DNA from 2 places in the Terrabacter sp. LjRoot27 genome. Region 2 is predicted to be linked to the other one. Evidence: predicted binding sites of a transcription regulator. Region 2 holds the regulator's gene; the other holds the start of a gene.

Region 1 (8,001 bases), 3.0 Mb from region 2:
ACCCGCAGGACGCTGAGGCGCTTCGGGCTCGTGCGGGCCGCGACACCGAGCGGGCTGATCGCCACCCGCGCGAGGCTCGACGCCCCGGACACGACCGCCACGACGACGACGGCGGCGACCACGGCGAGCGTCTGCCACAGCGGGAGCACGAGCTCGCTCAGCTCGAACGGGCGGCCCTGGAAGCTGAGCCGGGCCACGAGGGGCAGCGCCGCGAGGTAGACGACGACACCGGTCAGCGCGCCGACGACGGCCTGGGCCGCAGCCTCGGCCAGGGTCATGAGGGTGACCTGCCCCGACGTGGCCCCGGCGAGCCGCAGCGCGGCCAGACGCTGGTCGCGCCGCGCGATGGCGAGACGCGCCGCGACCCCGCCGAGGGTGAGGATCGGGATGACCATGCAGGTCGTCGCGATCCAGGCGAGCGTCACGTAGAGGTTGCCGAGCGCCGCTTCTTCGGTCAGCCGACCCTCGAGCCCTCCGGGCGGGAGCGGGTTGCGTGCCTCGAACGCGCGCAGCCCCGCGACGCAGACGAGCAGTGCCGCCGTCGACACGGCGAACGAGACGACCGCGAGGATCCCGGGCACCCGGTTGTCCGCGGCGCCCGCGCGACGCAGGCGCCACCACAGCACCGTCGCGGACCTCACCGGACCACCGCCGTGGGTGCCTGCACCGGGCCGGCGTGGCGCTGGTCGGCCGCGGCGTCGGCGGCGGCGTCGGCGTCGGCGTCGGCGTCGGCGTCGGCGTCGGCGCTGGCCGCGATCCGGCCGTCGCGGACCCGGACGATGCCGTGGCACCACCGGGCGACGTTCTCGTCGTGGGTCACGACGACGAGCGAGGCGCCGGTGTGGGCCGCGAGCTGCGTGAGGTGGTGCATCACCTCGGCGCTCGTCGTCTGGTCGAGCGCACCGGTCGGCTCGTCGGCGAAGACGACACCGGGGCGGGCCACGAGCGCGCGGGCGATGGCGACGCGCTGCGCCTGGCCGCCCGAGAGCTCACCGGGACGGCGCTTCTCCAGCCCCGACAGGCCGAGCGGGGGGAAGAGCGTGGCTGCCCGAGCCGTCGCCTCCGAGCGCCTGACGCCCCCGAGCATGAGCGGCAGGGCGACGTTCTCGATCGCCGGCAGCTCGGGCAGCAGCATGCCCTGCTGGAAGACGAAGCCGAAGTCCTCACGACGCAGCACGGTGCGCTCGCGGTCCGACATCCGCGCGATGTCCCGGCCGCGCCACAGCACCTGGCCGCCGGTGGGTCGCAGGATGCCGGCGAGGACGTGCAGCAGCGTCGTCTTGCCCGAGCCCGACGGGCCCATGACGGCCAGGCTCTCGCCGCCGCGGATCGTCAGGTCGACGCCGCCGAGGGCGGGAGGCCCGGCGGACGCCCCGGAGCGGCCGTAGGTCATGACGACGTCCCGGGCGACGAGGTCGCGCGCCGGGTCGGCCGACGCCGCAAGCGGCGGACGCGTGGGAGCGACGGCGGCAACCGGGGCGACGGGCGCGGCGGGGGAGGCGGGGGAGGCGGCGGGGGAGGCGGGGGGAGAGGCGAGGCGCTCAGGCGCGCCGGCCGGCATACGGGCTGGGTCGTAGTAGCTCATGGACCCACCCTCGCCGCGGCGGGCCGGGTCGCACATCGGGCCGTGGTCGCCTCCCGGGCTGGGCGGCATACGACCCCGGTATGACGGCTGGGACGAGGGCGTACGACGAAGGGGCCGGGGACGTGATGTCCCCGGCCCCTTCGGCCGTGCTGGTGGATCGCCGGGGTCAGCGCTCCGTGCCGGTCAGCCCCGCGTCGGGGTAGACCTGGTCGTCGGGCACGGGCGGTCCGGCCGTGATGTTGACCCCGAGCGCCTCGTCGAGGGCCGCGCCCTCGGGAAGCTCCGGGAGGTCGTCGGCCGGTCGGCGTGCGGCGTCCGGGTGGGCCATGTCGGAGAAGGTGAACTTCTCCTCCTTGCCCTCGCCCTCCGTGTCGATCCGGATGTACTGGCCGGAGCCGAACTCGGCGAAGAGGATCTTCTCGGACAGGGCGTCCTCGATCTCGCGCTGGATGGTGCGGCGCAGCGGGCGCGCACCGAGCACGGGGTCGTAGCCCTTCTTGGCGAGCAGGTCCTTGGCCGCGGGCGTGAGCTCGATGCCCATGTCCTTGTCCTTGAGCCGCTTGTCGAGCTTGGCGATCTCGAGGTCGACGATCTGCGTGATCTCTGCCCGGTTGAGGTGCGGGAACACGATGGTGTCGTCGACACGGTTGAGGAACTCGGGCCGGAAGTGCTGCTTGAGCTCGTCGGTGACCTTCGCCTTCATCCGCTCGTAGTCCGAACGGCTGTCGGGTCCGGCCGAGAAGCCCATGTTGGCCTTGGAGATGTCCCTCGTGCCGAGGTTGGTCGTCATGATGATGACGGTGTTCTTGAAGTCGACCATCCGACCCTGCGAGTCGGTGAGGCGGCCGTCCTCGAGCACCTGCAGCAGCGAGTTGAAGATCTCCGGGTGGGCCTTCTCGACCTCGTCGAAGAGCACGACGGAGAACGGCTTGCGGCGCACCTTCTCGGTGAGCTGGCCGCCCTCCTCGTAACCGACGTAGCCGGGGGGCGAACCGAAGAGACGGCTCACCGTGTGCTTCTCGGAGTACTCGGACATGTCGAGCTGGATCAGCGCGTCCTCGCTGCCGAAGAGGAACTCGGCGAGCGTCTTGGCGAGCTCGGTCTTACCGACACCGGTGGGGCCGGCGAAGATGAACGAGCCACCGGGGCGGCGCGGGTCCTTCAGGCCTGCACGGGTGCGGCGGATCGCCTGGGACAGCGCCTTGACGGCGTCGTCCATGCCGACGATGCGCTTGTGCAGCTCGTCCTCCATGTGGAGCAGGCGGCTGGACTCCTCCTCGGTCAGCTTGAACACCGGGATGCCGGTGCTCGCAGCCAGGACCTCGGCGATGAGCTCCTCGTCGACCTCGGCCACGACGTCCATGTCGCCCGACTTCCACTGGGCCTCACGGGCGGCCTTCTCCTGGCGCAGGCGCTTCTCGTCGTCGCGGACGCGGGCCGCACGCTCGAAGTCCTGGCCGTCGATGGCCGACTCCTTCTCGCGCACGAGCGCGGCGATCTTCTCGTCGAACTCACGCAGGTCCGGCGGAGCCGTCATCCGGCGGATGCGCAGTCGCGCGCCGGCCTCGTCGATGAGGTCGATGGCCTTGTCGGGCAGGAAGCGGTCGTTGACGTAGCGGTCGGCCATGTTGGCGGCCGCGACGAGCGCGCCGTCGGTGATCGTCACGCGGTGGTGGGCCTCGTAGCGGTCACGCAGACCCTTGAGGATCTCGATGGCGTGCGGCAGCGTCGGCTCCTGCACCTGGATCGGCTGGAAGCGCCGCTCGAGGGCCGAGTCCTTCTCGATGTGCTTGCGGTACTCGTCGAGCGTCGTCGCACCGATCGTCTGCAGCTCGCCACGGGCGAGCATCGGCTTGAGGATCGACGCGGCGTCGATGGCGCCCTCGGCGGCACCCGCACCGACGAGCGTGTGGATCTCGTCGATGAAGATGATGATGTCGCCGCGGGTGCGGATCTCCTTGAGGACCTTCTTGAGCCGCTCCTCGAAGTCACCGCGGTAGCGGCTGCCGGCCACGAGCGAGCCGAGGTCGAGGGTGTAGAGCTGCTTGTCCTTGAGCGTCTCGGGCACCTCGCCCTTGACGATGTCCTGGGCGAGACCCTCGACGACGGCGGTCTTGCCGACGCCGGGCTCGCCGATGAGGACGGGGTTGTTCTTGGTGCGGCGGCTCAGCACCTGCATGACCCGCTCGATCTCCTTCTCACGTCCGATGACCGGGTCGAGCTTGCCCTCGCGGGCAGCCTGCGTGAGGTTGCGACCGAACTGGTCGAGGACGAGGGAGCCCGCGGGCGTGCCCTCGGCCTGGCTCTGGCCGACGCCGGCGCCGGCCTTCTCGCCGCTCTGCCCGCCCTGGTAGCCGGAGAGCAGCTGGATGACCTGCTGACGGACCTTGTTGAGCTCCGCGCCGAGCTTGACGAGGACCTGGGCGGCGACGCCCTCGCCCTCGCGGATCAGGCCGAGCAGGATGTGCTCGGTGCCGATGTAGCTGTGGCCGAGCTGGAGAGCCTCGCGGAGCGAGTACTCGAGGACCTTCTTCGCGCGGGGCGTGAAGGGGATGTGGCCGGTCGGGGCCTGCTGCCCCTGGCCGATGATCTCCTGGACCTGGGCCCGGACCGCTTCGAGCGAGATGTCGAGCGATTCGAGGGCCTTCGCGGCGACGCCTTCGCCTTCGTGGATCAGACCCAGGAGGATGTGCTCGGTCCCGATGTAGTTGTGGTTGAGCAGGCGAGCTTCCTCCTGCGCGAGGACAACCACCCTTCGGGCCCTGTCGGTGAACCGTTCGAACATGTTCTTCTCCTGACTGATCGAGAGACATCTCGATGCTATCCGTGCCCGCTGTGGACGAGCACACCCCGACCAACGCCGGTGGTGTCCCTCCTGTTCCCCATCCTGAGCGTGATCGGCTCAGGTTCGGCCGCTGTTCGCCGTGAGCGGACAGATGCCGTGAGGCGTGTCGTGATCCTTGCGTATGCCGTGTCGTACCCGTCCAGTGTCCGCCCGCACTGTTGCGGGCGCGTTTCGCACCCGTGTCGGGCGGGTCGCCGAGGTCGGGTCAGGCCGGGACGGCGAGGTCGCCGGGTCTGCTCGGGAAGTGTCGGCGCCATTCGTCCCGGAGCCGGGGCACCGGCATACCTGCTTGGCGCATGGCCCGCGTGATCCTCGCCAGCGTGTTCGCTGGGGACGAGTAGACGTCCCGGGACACGATCACGAGCCGGCGGATGCGGTCGTCGTCCAACGCCTCGTCGCGCGCGATGTCGGTGAGCCACTGCTCGTCGGACTCCGCATGCTGCCGGCCGTCGTACTCGATGATCAGTCGGAAGGGGAGGTAGGCGAGGTCGTAGCGCCGCAGCAGCGTGCCGGCCTCGTCGTGCACCCGGTGGTCCACCTCTGGCTCGGGAAGTCCGGCGAGGACGATGAGCAGCCGCAGTCGGGTCTCCATCGGCGAGTCGACGCCCGCCCGGACGAGCGCCGCTGCACGACGGGCCAAACGGGAGAACGGGCCCCGATGGTCGCGGGTCGCCGACACGAGCTGCTCGGGTGACGTGCGCTTCCGTCGCACGAGCGAGTCCCCGAGGACGACGAGGTCGACGAGCGCCAGGCAGTGGGCGAGGTCGAGGAAGGTCTGCACTGGTGACGTCATCCGGATCCCGCGCCACGGCACGACCTGCTGCACCGCCTTCGCCCGGTGGCCGGCGAGGCCTTCCCCCCTGACCCGGTGACGCCGGGAGGTGACGTGGACGTCGGGATCGTCGGGCACCACGGCACCGAGCAGCCGGGCAGCCGTGTGGTGTGAGACATAGCTGCCCGGCTCGGCCACCTTCAGGGCGGCCTCGGCCAGCTCGATGTCCCCGACCGGGCTCCGGCGCCTGACGTAGACCCCGTGGAAGAGCGGGCGGTAGTCGCGGCGCAGCCGGCCGTCCGACAGGTGCCTCGCCTCGGACCGGAGAAACGGCCGTCCCTCGTTCAGGGTCATGGCCCGACCATCTCCCAGGAGCCGGGGCCCCTGCTCGCGCTCTCCACAGCCCCAACGGTTTGAGGGCCGCGGCGCCTGAAGGTGCGGGTTTTGGGCCCTATCCCGACGGTTTGAGGGCCGCGGCCCCCGAAAGTGCGGGCGGGTTGGGGCGGGCGGGGTGGTTTGGGTTGGTGCATCCCGGCGTATGCCGGGTGGCTGGGTCAGGGGTGACGGTGGGCGAAGCGGTCGTGGAGGTCGCGGACCTCGGCCTCGAGCTCGGGGGCCGGACCGTCGACGACCGCGCCCGGCACGACGTCGCGGATCGACAGTGCAGCTACGGGTGACGGGGCCGAGCCCCACGACGACCGCCACGCGGTCAGCTGTGCCGAGCTCACGGCATACGCGATCCGGCCGAGGCCGACCCAGGCGTGCGCGGCCGAGCACATGGGGCAGTGCTCGCCGGAGGTGTAGACGGTGGCGGCGGCCCGCTCCGGCGCGGTCAGGTGGGCGCCTGCCCAGCGGGCGATGGCGAACTCGGGGTGCTGGGTGGCCTCGAGCGCGACGACGTGGTTGTGGTCCTCGAAGAGCACCTTGCCCTCGCCCGACACGAGGACGGAGCCGAACGGCTCGTCACCCCGCTCCAGGGCCAGACGGGCGAGCTCGACGGCTCGACGCAGGTGCACGAGGTCGGTGGCGTCGAGGCTCATGCGACCCTCCCGGTGACGAGCGCGAACGTGACGAACGCGCCGCCGTCGGCCTCGAGCATCCCCTGCACCGGCGAGGTGGCCTGACCCTTGAGCTCCATGACCGCACGTTCCCACAGCAGCCAGTTCGCGCACGCGTCCGGCTGGGTGCGGGCCGTGACGGCCGCGAAGGCGCGGCTGAACTCCCACTGGCTGCGCAGCCAGTCGGCGGTGTGCCACGCGGCGGACTCGGCGCCGACGACGCGGTCGATGTGCTCGGGGATCTCGCCGAGCTCGCGCACCTCGGTCGTGAGGGCGGGTGTCGCGACGCCGAGCTGGCCGCCCGGCTTGAGGAACGTCGCGAGGTAGGGCGGGTAGTGGTCGCCGGTGCCGAAGTACTCCCACGCGTCGATGCTGAGAATGGCGTCGAAGGAGCCGCGGCCGAAGGGGAGAGCGTGCGCGTCGACCCGTACCGCGAGGACGCGGTCGTCGACGCCCTCCTTGCGGAAGACCGCGGCGGCCTCGGTCGGGTCGACCCACAGGTCCGCGGCCACGACGCTGACGCCGTACTCCCTCGCGAGGAAGACCGATGTCGCCCCGAGTCCCGAGCCGAGGTCGAGCACGCGCATGCCGGGGCGCAGGTCGAGGTCGGCGGCGAGGTCCTCGAGCAGCCACAGCGGGTGCGGGCCCATGTCGAGGTCGACGAGCCACTTCGCGTCGTAGCCGTTCGACTTCGGGTAGGCGTCGCGGGTCAGGTGGTCGAGGGCGGGCATGTACCGATCCTCCGGGATGGGCCCCGACCGCGTCGACCCGGTTCCAGGCGGCGAGAAGTGGCTTCCCGATGATCACCCGGCGCCAACGGATGGCCTCTCGACGGTGTCAGGGGGCGGGCGCCAGCCGATCGGGGGTGAGGTCGGCGAGCGACGTGCATCCCGTGAGCGCCAGCTGGAGGTCGAGCTCGGCGCGCAGGTTGCGCAGCACCTCCGACACACCGTCGGCGCCGGCGAGGGCCAGACCGTAGACGTGTGGTCGCCCGATGCCCACGGTCGTCGCGCCCAGGGCGAGTGCGACGAACGCATCTGCGCCGCAACGGATCCCGCTGTCGAAGATCACCGGCGCATCCGATCCCGAACCGCGCACGGCCTCGACGACGCCGGGGAGGGCCTCGAGGGCGGCCACCGACCGGTCGACCTGGCGACCGCCGTGGTTGGAGACGTAGACGCCGTCGACCCCGGCGTCGACGGCGCGTCGGGCGTCGTCGGGGTGCAGGATCCCCTTGAGCACGATCGGCAGGCTCGTCATCGCCCGCAGTCTCGGCAGGTCGTCCCACGACAGCGAGGGTCGGCTGAAGACGTCGAGGAACGTCTCGACGGCCGCGCGCGGCTCGGGTGTCGTGAGGTTGTGGCGGGTGTCGCCGGGGTGGTTGCGGCTCATCGACACGAGCGTCGCGACGGCCGCGGGGGTGGGCCGCGGCCGGACCGTCGGCCCGGCGGCCGCGACCCGCTCGCGGACGAGCCGCTGGAAGACGGGGTCCGACGTGTACTGCGCGATGCCCCCGCCGCGGGCGAACGGCAGGTGCCCGAGGTCGAGGTCGCGGGGACGCCACCCGAGGTATGCCGTGTCGAGGGTGACGACGAGCGCGTCGCTGCCGCACGCCTCGGCGCGGGCGACGAGGCTCTCGACGAGATCGTCGTCGCTGCTCCAGTAGAGCTGGTACCAGTGCCCGGAGCCGGCGAGGGCACGGGCGACGTCCTCCATCGGCACCGACGCCTGGGTGCTCAGG
Region 2 (8,001 bases):
CTTCGCGCCGGCGATCATCGAGCCGAGGTCGAGGGAGTAGAGGGTCTTGTCGCGCAGGCTCTCGGGCACGTCGCCCTCGACGATGCGCTGGGCGAGGCCCTCGACGACGGCGGTCTTGCCGACGCCGGGCTCGCCGATGAGGACGGGGTTGTTCTTGGTCCGGCGCGAGAGCACCTGGACGACACGGCGGATCTCGGCGTCGCGGCCGATGACGGGGTCGAGCTTGCCCTCCCTCGCCCGGGCGGTGAGGTCCGTGCCGTACTTCGCGAGCGCCTCGAAGGTGCCCTCGGGGTTGTCGGACGTCACGGGACGCCCGCCGCGCAGCTCCGGGATGGCCGCCTCGATGGCATCGGCGTCGAGGCCGAACTGGCCCGTGCGAGCGATGGCGAGGAGGAGGTGGTCGGTGGACACGTAGGAGTCGCCCGTCGCCGTCATGTACTGCTGCGCCTGCTGGACGACGCGCCCGGCCGTCGCCGAGAGCTGCGGCTGCTGGGCGCCGCCGGTGACCTGCGGCATGGCGGCCATGGCGCGCTCGGCAGCGGCGGTCGCCGCAGCGACGCTCGAGCCCCCGGCGGTGAGCAGGGCCGGGGTGGTCGTGCCGCTCTGGGCTGCCAACGCGAGCAGCAGGTGTGCCGGCTCGATGTTCGGATGGTGCTTGCCCGTCGCGGTCGTCGCGGCCTGGGCGAAGGCCTCCTGAGCCTTGTTGGTCAGCTGTAGGTCCATGCGTACTCCTGGTGAGGGATCGGTTCACTGGGATCAACCGGCGCTGACTTGAGTCTATTCCACTCAACTTCGTGCGTCACGGGATGGTGACGTATACCGCCGGGGCGCGCCGCCGCGCCGGCGTGGAGCGGCCCGCCTAAGGTCGCGGGATGGACCGCACCGCCATCGCCGACGAGCTGCGCACCGCGCGCTTCCGCACCACCCAGTTCCGTCAGGGCTACGACGAGGGGGCTGTCGACGACCTCATCGACGGACTCGTCCAGCGGCTCCTGTCGGGCGACGCCGACCACGAGATCGTCGCCGCGGTGCACGCCTGCCTGTTCCCGACGACGACCGCCCGGCGCGGTTACGACATGGCCGACGTCGACGCCGCCCTCGATCGGGTCACCACCGCGCTCGGCGGGGCGACCACCCCGCCCGGCGACACGAGCGCCGACTCCGGCGTGAGCCCGAACGCCGCCGCGAGCACCCGCGGTGCGTCAGGGCCGGCTGCTCCGCTCCCGTCCGCCGTCACGGAGCCCCCGCGTGGCTTCCTCGCGCGCCTCCTCGGTCGCTGACCTGCCCACGAGTCACTGTCGATCGTCACCTGGAGCGCGCGGCCATCACCGCTGCTCAGTCGTGCGGGTCGGGGTCGTACCAGCCGTCGTGGGCTGCCGCGAGCGCCTGGAAGCGGACGGCATACGCGGGGTCGGAAGGGGTGCGGACGTAGACCGCCCACTCGTGGGCCTCGGAGTCGTCCTCGCCCGCGAGCGCCTCACGCACGACCCGGACGTCGGGCAGCCCCTCTGCCTCGAGCTCCTCGGCGAGCTCCTCGGCGACGTCACGCTCCGGCAGCACGATGAGGTGCTGGGCGTCGTCCGTCGGGCTCACCCGCCCAGCCTAGGACCGACCGACGACCTCGTCCGGCTCGGCGCCGGTCTCGATGACGCGCTGGGCGACCTCGCGCAGCTTGACGTTGTGGTCCTGCGACGCGCGCCGGAGCACGTCGAAGGCCTCCTCCGACACGATCCGGTGCCGCTCGATGAGGATGCCCATGGCCTGGCCGACGAGCCGGTGGCTCTCGACCGCGCGCTCGAGGTTGGCCTCGTTCTGGCGGAAGCGGTCGACCGTGACGATGCGGTCCACGGCCTGCGCCAGCGCGTGCAGGAGCAGCTCGGCGACGGTCCGCTCGGCCGGACCGGGACCCGGCGCCTGCGCCACGCCGGCCCACACCCGGCACGTGGCGTGGATGCCCGAGGACTCCATGAGGATGCCGCGGGTCCCGGCGCCACCGGGCTCCATCGGCCCCACCGTCTCCCTCGTCTCCCCCGCCTCCCCCGTCTCCCCCGTCTCTCTGTCGAGCTCGACGGGACCGGAGAGGACCTCGCGGACGGCCGGGGGCAGCGCCGACGGCGGAACGACACCCGAGGCGTTGGCGAGCAGGTCGTGCTGGGTGGCGGTCATCCGGATCACGGCCTCGCCGGAGAGCGCCTGACCGAGCGCGGACGCAGCGAGTGCGAGCGCCTCCTCGAGGTCCTCCGCACGGACCAGCTGCCGCGCCGCGGCGGTGATCCGAGCTGCCACGTCGGGCACGCGGTCGTCGTTCGCTGCCGTCGCCGGACGCAGGACCGTCACGGGGGCCTCCAGGGTATGCGTGGGAAGGCCCGCGAACTTGGAGGCAGGACAGTGTTGCATCCCGCGACGCCGCCGGACAAAGCACGACACGAGGCAATTGCTGGGAAAGGCCAATTCCCCGGCGGCACAAGGCCACACGCACGCGACCTCCGGAGCCCCAGGCCCCGGAGGTCGCGTCTCGACAGCGGCGGTCAGGCCTGGTCGGGGTCCTGCCCGCTCTCGACGACCCGCGCCGCGATCTCGCGCAGCTTGACGTTGCGGTTGAGCGAGGCCTGCCGGAGCATCTCGAAGCTCTGCGTCGCCGTGATGCGGTGACGCTCGATGAGGACACCGACGGCGTGGCCGATGAGCCGGTGGCTCTCGATGGCCTGCTCGAGCTGGTGCTCCTTCTGGGCCCGGGCCTGCCGCGCGACGACCCGGTCGACGGCCTGGCCGAGCGACTGCGCGAGCAGGTCGCCGACGATGAGCTCGTCACTCGAGACGAGCCGTGGCTCGTCGAACTGCACCCAGGCCCGGCAGTCGGAGTCCTGCGCGGTCGGGAGCAGCAGGAGGCCCTCGCGCTTGTCGCCGACGAGGACGTCGTGGCGGTGGGGCGAGGACTCGAGCCCGCGCCGGACGCCCGGGTCGAGGTCGGCGACGTCCACCCGACCACGCGGGGACAGCACGACCGACTCCCCCTTCGTCGGCGAGACGCGCAGGGTCACCGTGCCGTCGAAGAGCACGGTGAAGCCGGTGACGGCCGTGGCGAGCACCTGGTCGAGCTCCTCCGCGGTGGCGAGGTCGACGGCGATCCGGGCCGCCAGCTCGCGCCGCATGCGCGACTCGCGCTCGCGCGTCTCGTCGCGGACGACGACGATGACGAAGCCGTCGTGCTCGGCCGTGCCCGGCACGCTCGCCGCCCGGACGTGGACCCAGGCCTCACCGCCACCGCGCCTCAGGATGCGGTAGCGGTCGTCCTCGACGGGACGGCCGGACTGGAGCAGCTCCATGCGTCGCTGGTGCGCGCTGCGCTCGCCGGGCGACTCGGACTCCGGGATCCACCACGGGTAGGGCGGCACGAGCGGGCCGTCGGCGAGCGACCAGCCGAACGTACGCGTGAAGACCTCGTTGACCTGGACGACGAGACCGTCACCGTCGACGACGACGAACGGCTCCTGGATGGCACCGAGGATGGCGCGGAGCCACGCGGCGTCGCGTGACCGCGAACGGGCTCGCACGAGGTTGGCGGCGAGGCGCGCGCGCAGCTCCTGGGGCTGGAACGGCTTGATGACGTAGTCGTCGGCACCTTCGAGCAGCCCGGTGGTGCTGGCCTCGACACCGGCCCGCGCGGAGAGCAGGACGACCGGCAGGTCACGAAGGCTCGGGTCGGCGCGGATCTCCCGCACGAGCGTCAGGCCGTCCATGCGCGGCATCATGACGTCGGCGAGGACGATCGACGGCCGCCGGACGCGGAGGTGCTCGAGGGCCTCGATCCCGTCGCGCACCGACACGACGTCGTAGTCGACGACGCAGTGGCGCGCGATGTAGTCGCGCATGTCGTGGTTGTCCTCGACGACGAGCAGCGTCGGGCGCACCGCGTCGGGCCTCGTGGCCGGTGACGTGGGGCCGGGCAGCTGCGCCGGTGCCTCACCTGCGTCAGCGGTCGACGCCTGCATCTCGGCCGCGACGGCGTCGCGCACGACCCAGCTGCTCGCCTCGTGGATGAAGGACTCGGCCGAGCGCGGCGTGATCGAGGGGCGCAGCGCGGCCCGCTCGGCGGGTCGGCCCCACGGGAAGGACACGGTGAAGGTGCTGCCACGCCCCTGCCGCGACTGGACCGCGACCCGGCCGCCGAGCAGGTCGACGAGCTGGCGCACGAGCGACAGGCCGATGCCGGCCCCTTCGCGCGACCGTCGGTCGTCGCCGCGGTCCAGCTGCCGGAAGCGGTCGAAGACGAGGTCGAGGTCCTTCTCGGCGATGCCGATGCCGGTGTCGGTCACGGAGACGGCGAACCCGGTGTCGGTGCCGCCCAGGTGGAGCGAGATGCGCCCGCGCGCGGTGAACTTCAGGGCGTTCGACAGCAGGTTGAGCACGATGCGCTCGAACATGTCGACGTCGATGTAGGCCTCGTGGTCGAGGTCGTCGCACACCACCTCGAACTCGAGGCCGGTGCGCTCGATGGCGGGGCGGAAGTTCGCGCCGATGCCGGTGACGAGCTCCTCGACGTCGGCCGGGACCCAGTGCGGCTCGACGGCACCGGCCTCGACCCTCGTGAGGTCGAGGATGCGGTCGACGAGGCCGGCGAGGCGGTCGGTGTTGCGGCGGATCAGCTCGAAGCGTTGGCGCTGCTCGGGGTCGAGGCCGTCCGCCTCGAGGGCGTCCTGCACCGGTCCGGCGATGAGCGTCAACGGCGTGCGCAGCTCGTGGCTGACGTTGGCGAAGAAGTCGGACTTCGCGACGTCGAGCTCGGCCAGCGCCTCGGACCGGTGACGCTCCTCCTGGAGGCGGCGGATGCCGCTCAGGGCCATCGCGACGTGCGAGGCGCACAGCTCGGCGTAGACCTGCAGCTGGGCGTCCCACGGGCGCCGGGGGTTCTCGGTGAGCAGCAGGTGCGCCGTGGGCTCGAGCAGCCCGGGCTCGACGACGGGCACGACGTGCACCGTGCGGCCCTCGTCGTCGACGGTCGCCGGCGCGGCGTCGCCCGCCGCCCACCAGCGCACGTCGCTCGCGAGGTGGTCGAAACCGTCCGAGCGGAGCACCTCGAGGGCGCGACGGCGTACGTCCTCCGCGTCCTCGGCGTCGGCCAGCGACGCGAAGAGCCGGGACGCCACGTCGGCGCGGCGTTCGGCCACGACCTTCGCCGTGGTCTCGGTGGCGACGTTGAGCACGCCGACGACCGAGCCGGAGTCGTCGTGGATGGCGCCGTAGGACCACGTGAAGTAGGCCTCCTCGAGGTAGCCGGCGCGGTCGACGACGAGCAGCTCGTCCTCGACCCACGTCGCCGGGCCGCCACTGGTGACGCCCTCGAACATCGGTCCGATGACGTCCCAGACCTCGGGCCAGACGTCACGCACCGGTCGGCCCCACGCCTCGGGGTGCTTGCTGTCGCCGAGCATCGTGCGGTAGCCGTCGTTGTAGAGCATGAGCAGGTCGGGGCCCCAGCAGACGAGCATCGGGAACCGCGACGACAGGCAGACGTCGACGAGGACGCGCAGGTTGGCCGGCCAGGACTCGACCGGCCCCAGGGAGGTCGCTGACCAGTCGGTGCGCAGGAACAGGTCGCGCATGCCGGTCGGGGACGAGGGCACGCCGAGGCCCGAGGCGTTCGTCGTGGGGGCGCCGGAAAGGACGCCCTCGGGGTGGTGCGGGGTCACGCGACCTCCGGGACTGGGGTCAAGAAGCTGCCTCCGGCGGCATTCCACAACGGCGCGCCCCATCTGCTTGAGGCGTGCACAGTCTGACACACGCCAGCGACACCCCGAGGCGAGAAGCTAGCGCTCGGGCCGCCACACGACGAGCGCCTGGGACGACGGGGCCCTGGGCGGGCGCTGGCCCGGTCGGACCGCCACCACCTCGCCGCGCGGACCGACCGCGAAGACCCGGGCGCCGGACGACAGGGCAGCCTGGGCCGCCGCCAGCTCGGCCGTGAGCTCCTCGACCCGCGACCGGAGGGCCGTCACGTGGTTCTCGAGGTCGAGGATGCGCTGGATGCCGGCGAGGGAGACCCCCTCCTGCGACAGGCGCTGCACCTCCCGGAGCAGCTCGACGTCGCGCGTGCTGTAGCGCCGTCCGCCCCCGCGCGTGCGCGACGGGGAGACGAGGCCGAGCCGGTCGTACTGCCGCAGCGTCTGCGCGTGCATGCCGGCCAGCTCGGCCGCGACGGAGATGACGAAGACCGGTGCGTCGTCGTCGTGCCCGCCGGGGCGGGCGCTCTTGCGGGCCATCATCGTCACCCCTGTCCCGTCAGGCGCGAGCGCGCTGGAAGAGGTCGGCGCGGGGGTCGTGACCGTCCTCGGCTGCAGCCATCTTCTCGACGGCCTCACGGGCCTCGTCGGTCAGCCGCTGCGGCACGACGACCTGCACGCGGGCCAGCAGGTCGCCGACGTGGTCGCCCCGCTTGACGCCGCGACCCTTGAGCCGCAGGACGCGGCCGCTCGGGGTGCCGGGCGCGACCTTGACCTTGACCGACCCGCCGTCGAGCGTCGGGACCGCGACGGTCGCGCCGAGCGCGGCCTCCGCGAACGTCACGGGCAGGTCGAGGGTGAGGTTGTCGCCGTCGCGGCCGTAGACCGGGTGCTTGTCGACGGCCACGGTGAGGATGAGGTCACCGGCCGGCGCGCCGGGGTCGCCCTGGCGACCCTTGCCACGCAGGCGGATCCGCTGGCCGTCCTTGACGCCTGCGGGGATGCGGGCGTTGATGCGGCCGAGGTCGGGAGAGCTGAGCGAGACCGTCGAGCCCTCGACGGCGTCGCGGAAGCCGATGTGCGTGCTCGCCTGGACGTCGGCCCCGGGGCGCGGCCCCGCCGTCGCGCCGTAGCTGCCGTAGCCGCCGCGGGGAGCGCCGGCAGCGCCGCCGCCGAACATCTGCCCGAGGATGTCCTCGAGGTTGGGCTGGCCGCCGGCCCCGCCGGTGTCGAAGCGCACGCGCTGGCCACCGGGACCACCGGCCCCGCCGAAGGCGGAGAAGATGTCCTCGAAGCCGGCACCCTGGCCACCCGCGCCCCCCGCGGTGAAGCGGGCACCGCCGTGCGACATCGCGCGGATCGCGTCGTACTCTCGCCGCTTCTCGGGGTCGGACAGGACGGCATACGCCTCCCCGACCTCCTTGAAGCGCTCCTCCGCCTTGGAGTCGCCGACGTTGTGGTCGGGGTGCATCGTGCGCGCGACCTTGCGGTACGTCTTCTTGATCGTCGCGGCGTCGGCGTCCTGGGGCACGCCGAGGATCGCGTAGAAGTCCTTCTCGAACCAGTCCTGACTAGCCATGGCGCACCTCCTCGTTCACGGTGACTCTCACGCTGCTCCCATCATCGGGTATGCCGCCGGGCTGCGTGCGCAGCCCGGCGGCGGACGTCTCAGGCGGGGTCGGCAACCGAGACCCGCGCGGCACGGACGAGCCGGTCACCGATGCGGTAGCCGGGCTGCAGCACCTGGACGACGGTCGTGCCCGTCGCGCCCTCGGGCAGCTCGGCCTCGACGTGCATGAGGGCCTCGTGCACGTTGGGGTCGAACTCCTGGCCGGCCTCGCCGACGCGCTCGACGCCGAAGCGACCGAGGGTCGCCTCGAGCTTGTCGGCGATCGCCGCGAACGGACCGCCGGCGAGGTCGCCGGCCTGGCGGGCCATGTGGATGTCGTCGAGGACCGGGAGCAGGGACTCGACGACGCTGCCGACCGCGGTGTGGCGGATGACCTCACGGTCGCGGTCGACGCGCTTCTTGTAGTTGACGTACTCGGCCTGCAGTCGCTGCAGGTCGGCGAGCAGCGTCGCGGCCATGGTGTCCTCCTCGGCGAGGGCCACGCCCTCGGTCTCCGAGGACTCGCCGGACTCGCCGGACTCGCCGGTCTGGCCCGAGTCGTTCGCGGTGTGGTCGAACTCGTCCTCACCACCGGGCTCGGACGACGCGCCCGCGCCGCCCTCGTAGTAGCTGTGGTGACGCGCGCCGTGGGCGGAGTCGCCCGAACCGCCA

What was found. The regulator HspR, encoded in region 2, represses chaperone genes until heat shock. The targets are predictions, from matches to a motif close to AAGTTGAGTCNNNNNGACTCAACTT.
Region 1: a site for HspR is predicted at 4,470-4,494, ahead of ACSQ2D_RS17020 (ATP-dependent Clp protease ATP-binding subunit). Genes of this name have one in related genera too.

The regions. Positions count from the first base shown of each region.
Region 1 covers NZ_CAXUSS020000001.1:3,688,131-3,696,131, reverse strand. The annotation lists gene ACSQ2D_RS17030 (FtsX-like permease family protein) at 1-641, opposite strand, end outside; gene ACSQ2D_RS17025 (ABC transporter ATP-binding protein) at 638-1,585, opposite strand; gene ACSQ2D_RS17020 (ATP-dependent Clp protease ATP-binding subunit) at 1,752-4,370, opposite strand; gene ACSQ2D_RS17015 (hypothetical protein) at 4,636-5,556, opposite strand; gene ACSQ2D_RS17010 (nucleoside deaminase) at 5,757-6,242, opposite strand; gene ACSQ2D_RS17005 (SAM-dependent methyltransferase) at 6,239-6,991, opposite strand; gene ACSQ2D_RS17000 (lactate 2-monooxygenase) at 7,098-8,001, opposite strand, start outside.
Region 2 covers NZ_CAXUSS020000001.1:700,662-708,662, reverse strand. The annotation lists gene clpB (ATP-dependent chaperone ClpB) at 1-723, opposite strand, end outside; gene ACSQ2D_RS03270 (DivIVA domain-containing protein) at 873-1,280, shown strand; gene ACSQ2D_RS03265 (hypothetical protein) at 1,336-1,593, opposite strand; gene ACSQ2D_RS03260 (ANTAR domain-containing protein) at 1,603-2,337, opposite strand; gene ACSQ2D_RS03255 (ATP-binding protein) at 2,529-5,690, opposite strand; gene ACSQ2D_RS03250 (heat shock protein transcriptional repressor HspR) at 5,808-6,263, opposite strand; gene ACSQ2D_RS03245 (DnaJ C-terminal domain-containing protein) at 6,280-7,299, opposite strand; gene ACSQ2D_RS03240 (nucleotide exchange factor GrpE) at 7,389-8,001, opposite strand, start outside.